Regions from separate parts of the Marinomonas sp. 5E14-1 genome, predicted to be linked through region 2. Evidence: riboswitches for the same ligand, from Rfam matches in the RefSeq annotation. Region 2 holds a riboswitch; the other holds the start of a gene.
The links. Region 2 has a riboswitch for thiamine pyrophosphate ahead of thiB (thiamine ABC transporter substrate binding subunit). Riboswitches for the same ligand answer to the same signal wherever they lie in the genome.
Positions count from the first base shown of each region.

Region 1: another riboswitch for thiamine pyrophosphate. It lies ahead of thiD (bifunctional hydroxymethylpyrimidine kinase/phosphomethylpyrimidine kinase); the one in region 2 lies ahead of thiB (thiamine ABC transporter substrate binding subunit).

Region 1 is NZ_JBDXMW010000004.1:102,697-104,900, reverse strand. Features, by position in the region: gene thiO (glycine oxidase ThiO) at 1-185, opposite strand, end outside; gene thiD (bifunctional hydroxymethylpyrimidine kinase/phosphomethylpyrimidine kinase) at 218-1,060, opposite strand; TPP riboswitch at 1,127-1,234, opposite strand; gene ABFY09_RS04815 (alpha/beta hydrolase) at 1,365-2,204, opposite strand, start outside.
Region 2 is NZ_JBDXMW010000002.1:49,227-51,430, reverse strand. Features, by position in the region: gene msbA (lipid A export permease/ATP-binding protein MsbA) at 1-14, shown strand, start outside; gene ABFY09_RS01890 (3-deoxy-D-manno-octulosonic acid transferase) at 17-1,243, shown strand; TPP riboswitch at 1,266-1,383, shown strand; gene thiB (thiamine ABC transporter substrate binding subunit) at 1,440-2,204, shown strand, end outside.

The DNA of each region.
Region 1 (2,204 bases), on a different contig from region 2:
GCACTTTCCACTTCACAATATGGCGCGAGCATGCCACCGGCCCACCAAGAGCAAGACTCTGGGCCGGGGTCGGATTGACGATCAATGACCGTTGGCATGATGCCTCGCTCAACCAATTCCGTCGCCACACAAAGGCCAGCTACACCGGCTCCCAGCACAATAATTTGATCCTTAAATGCGCTCATTTTTTCTCCCACTGGCTTTCTGCTCCCACATATTATTTTTCCCACAGACGATGAAAGTGATGCACTGGCCCATGACCAGCCCCAATGTGTAATTGGTCTGCGCATTCAATCGCCCGATGCAGGTAAGTGTGAGATTGCTTAACCGCTTCAGTCATCGTTGCACCTTTGGCTAGCCAAGCCGCAATGCTGGAAGAATAAGTACAGCCTGTTCCGTGGGTATTTTGAGTTTTGATTCGTGGGGCATGAAGTGTAATTGGTTCTAGATTTTCTCCCACCAACACATCACGACAGATGTCACTTTCACCGTGCCCGCCTTTCAACAAAACATGCTTTGCACCAAGTTTGAGTAAGTCAAAAGCGAGGGAACTGAGTTGGCTGTCATCGAAGGAGCTTTGAGGAGATAAACCTAATAAGACTTTGGCTTCTGGGTAATTTGGCGTGAGTAAATCCACTCGTGGAATCAGTTCGGATTTCAGTGCATGAACGGCTTCTTCCTGCAAAAGTGCATCGCCAGATTTGGCAATCATCACAGGATCTAACACCACCAAGCCATTGAAATTTCGTAAGGCGTTCACCACTGCAATAACCAAATCACTGGAGAACAACATACCGATTTTGATGGACTGAACATTTAGATCATCAAGCACAGCGATAATTTGAGCGGTAACAACATCAATGGGAATAGGATGAACGGCGGTGACCGCTTGCGTGTTTTGCGCTGTGACCGCGGTGATAACGCTTGCGCCATATGCGCCATTGGCTGAAAAAGCTTTTAAATCCGCTTGGATTCCAGCACCACCACAACTATCAGAGCCAGCAATGGTTAACGCAATTGGTGTTGTTTTTAACGCGGTTTTGTCTAAAAGACGAGACATGTATATCACCCAGTTTTATCAGGCGACATAGGAAATGAGTGCACGAAAAAATGCATAAGAAGACTGCATAACATCGCATCCGTTCCCTACGCCGATACTAATCGGATCAGGTTCACCGGGTTAATGAAATTTCATCTCTCAGCCTACTAAAACGAGGCACCCCGACGGACAATTTGCAAACAGCATAAAAGACTTAAATTGACTTTACAAGCCGTCTTTGAAAATTAGCGAAAAAGCTTAACAAGAAGAAAAATCACTTTTTCGATTAGATTTTTCTTTTTAAAAACAATGATTTAAACACTTATCAGCAACACTTTTTAAACATATTTGTTATGGCGTCTTTCACCTCAGAAACATGGGTTAAATTGATGATATGGCTGGCGCCATCCAACATAATGACCTCCACTTCGGCCGACGAGAATATCGCCGATGCTTTAGCGGCATTTTCTGGTCTCACTAAACCATCATGACTTCCTTGTAGAACAGAAATAGGCATGGAAAGTGCTGAGAATTCGACTTGTAAATCGGCAAGGCTTGGCTGAATCGCTAACACTTCTTTATTAGAATCGACCCAGCTTTTCGGAAAACAAAATTCAGGTAGCCAAGTCATCGCTTTATTAAACCAACGGGCTTCCGATAATTCAGGATCTAAGTCCCCTGCTAACACAATCACACCTTTAACATATTGAGGATAATCCACCGCTAATTTTGGCACTAATGAACCACCTAAGGAGTGTCCAACCAAAAGCACTTTGTGTTGGTTATTGGATTTCCAGATGGCTTCTAACATTGGCCCGATCAGCCGTGACTGCTCACTCAAGGAATAAGGAAATTGGTTTTTATCGTAACCAGATTCGCCCCAGCCCGGTCGATCAATGGCATGAATGGAAAAATCGTTTGTAATGTTATTATTTTCAAAATAACGAGAAAAACTGGCCCAACTCCCTGGGGTGCCATGTACAAACACTACGGTGCTTTTGGCTTGGGTTTGAGTATTGATATTAGGCGAAGAAACGTAATGGAGAGTGTGCTCCGCACATGGAATATGATGGTGAGTAATCAGACTTTTATCATGATTGATACGCGCCAAAATGGTCTTATTCTTTTTTATTTCATATTGACGTGTGCCACCGAATAAAAACGC
Region 2 (2,204 bases):
AAGAAACGGACTGATTATGTGGTTGTATCGTTTCACTTTACTGCTATTAACGCCGACCATTTTATTAAAAATACGGCGTTTTCAAAAAAAATACAGTCATTATCGACCTAAAGAAGCACTGGGTTTCTGGCCTTCTGTAAGTGCTGATTTATGGGTTCATTGTGCTTCTGTTGGCGAAGTGCTTGCAGTAAGACCGCTAATTGTTCAGTTGCGTGAGAAGCATCCGACATGTCGCTTTTTGATCACCACCATGACGCCAACAGGCGCGGAGCAGGTAGAGAAAAGTTTTCCATTTGCTGAACACAGATATTTACCCATGGACTGGCGTTTTAGTGTCAAAAGAGCGCTGAAGCGGCTTACTTGTAAGCATCTTCTTATTATCGAAACTGAGCTTTGGCCAAATTTACTGTTTCAAGCAAAACAACAAGGCCTTCGTGTGGACATTGTAAATGCTCGACTGAGCGAACGCTCTTTTTTGCGCTACCAACAATTCTCTCATGTTTCTCGACCTCTATTTAAACTGCCTGATAGTTTTTTAGCGCATGCAAAAAGTGACGCGGAACGATTTGAAGCCTTGGGTGCGAAAAAGGTGTTAACAACAGGCAGTATTAAATTTGATCTCTCTGTTTCGCCTGATGTTTTGCAGGATAATTGGCGTGAGCAATTAGGTTCGCGTTTTGTCTGGATTGCTGCGAGTACGCATCAAGGGGAAGATGAAATTGCTTTGAATGCACATAAGGCTCTTTTGCAAAAAGAGTCGGATGCATTGCTTTTGCTTGTGCCCCGTCATCCTGAGCGTTTTGATACGGTTTATGCGTTAGCAAAACAATATTTTGAAAAGGTTGGGTTGCGCAGTCAAGACTCACCAGATCAGTGGTCAAATTTCGATGTGGTTATTGGCGATTCGATGGGGGAAATGATGCATTACTATCAAGCCTCTGATCTTGCCTTTGTTGGTGGGAGTTTGATCAAGCGTGGTGGACATAATCCGATTGAGCCTGCGTTATTAGGGAAGGTTATTTTGGTTGGGCCTTATACCTTTAACTTTTTAGATATTACAGAGCAGTTGATACAGATAAAAGGGGCGATTCGCTGCTTAGATGAAATAGCATTGGAAGATGCATTGATCTCTTTTGCTAGTAATCCTTCTCTGTGTTATCGAGTCGGACGGGCGGCTCAACGGTTTGCAGAAAAAAATCAGGGCGCCGTTACTCGAGTACTTTCTGAAATAGACTTCCGTTGATTGACTCTTTACAATAACTGCTCTTTATCTCATGGGGTGCTTTGGTTTGTTAGAACCTAAGCTGAGAAGCGGAATTGACCGCTAACCCACTGAACCTGATCCAGATCATGCTGGCGTAGGAATCGAGGTAGCAAGCTTGCACTCTTAGCATCTTGCCGTTTTTCCTGTACGCCGCTCACTTTTTAGGAGCGACACATTGAATAAATTCTTGTTGAAAATATCTTCCGCGGCCCTTTTTATCTCATTGGCGGCACTTTTCTCTTCTGTCTCATCTGCAGCGGATACATTGAACGTTTATACCTATGACTCTTTTTCTTCAGATTGGGGGCCAGGGCCAAAAATCAAAGAAAACTTCGAGAAAGAATGTGGCTGTGAATTGAACTTTGTTGCTTTAGATTCTTCTGTTGGAATCTTGTCTCGTGTTCAATTGGAAGGGAAATCATCTCAGGCCGATGTATTGCTAGGCTTGGATCTGAATCTAATGGAGGCGGCAAAGCAGACTGGGTTGTTGGCGACGCATTCAGTTGATACATCTGACGTGACTGTCGCTGGTGGTTGGAATGACACCACTTTTGTCCCATTTGACCAAGGCCATTTCGCTTTCATTTATAACTCGGAAACGCTGAGCAATCCTCCGACGAGTTTAAAGGACGTGGTTGAAAATCAAGATCTTCGAGTGATTTATCAAGATCCAAGAACCAGTACGCCAGGCTTAGGACTTCTATTATGGATGAAGTCTGTTTATGGTGATGACGTGGCTGATGCTTGGGAAGGTTTGGCGAGTCACACGGTGACAGTGACAAAAAGTTGGTCTGATGCTTATGGTTTGTTCTTAAAAGGCGAAGCTGATGTTGTGCTGAGTTATACCACTTCCCCTGCGTATCACATTATTGCGGAAGGCGAGAGTAAATATAAAGCGGTATCTGCTAGCGAAGGTCTTTATTCTCAAGTTGAATTGGCT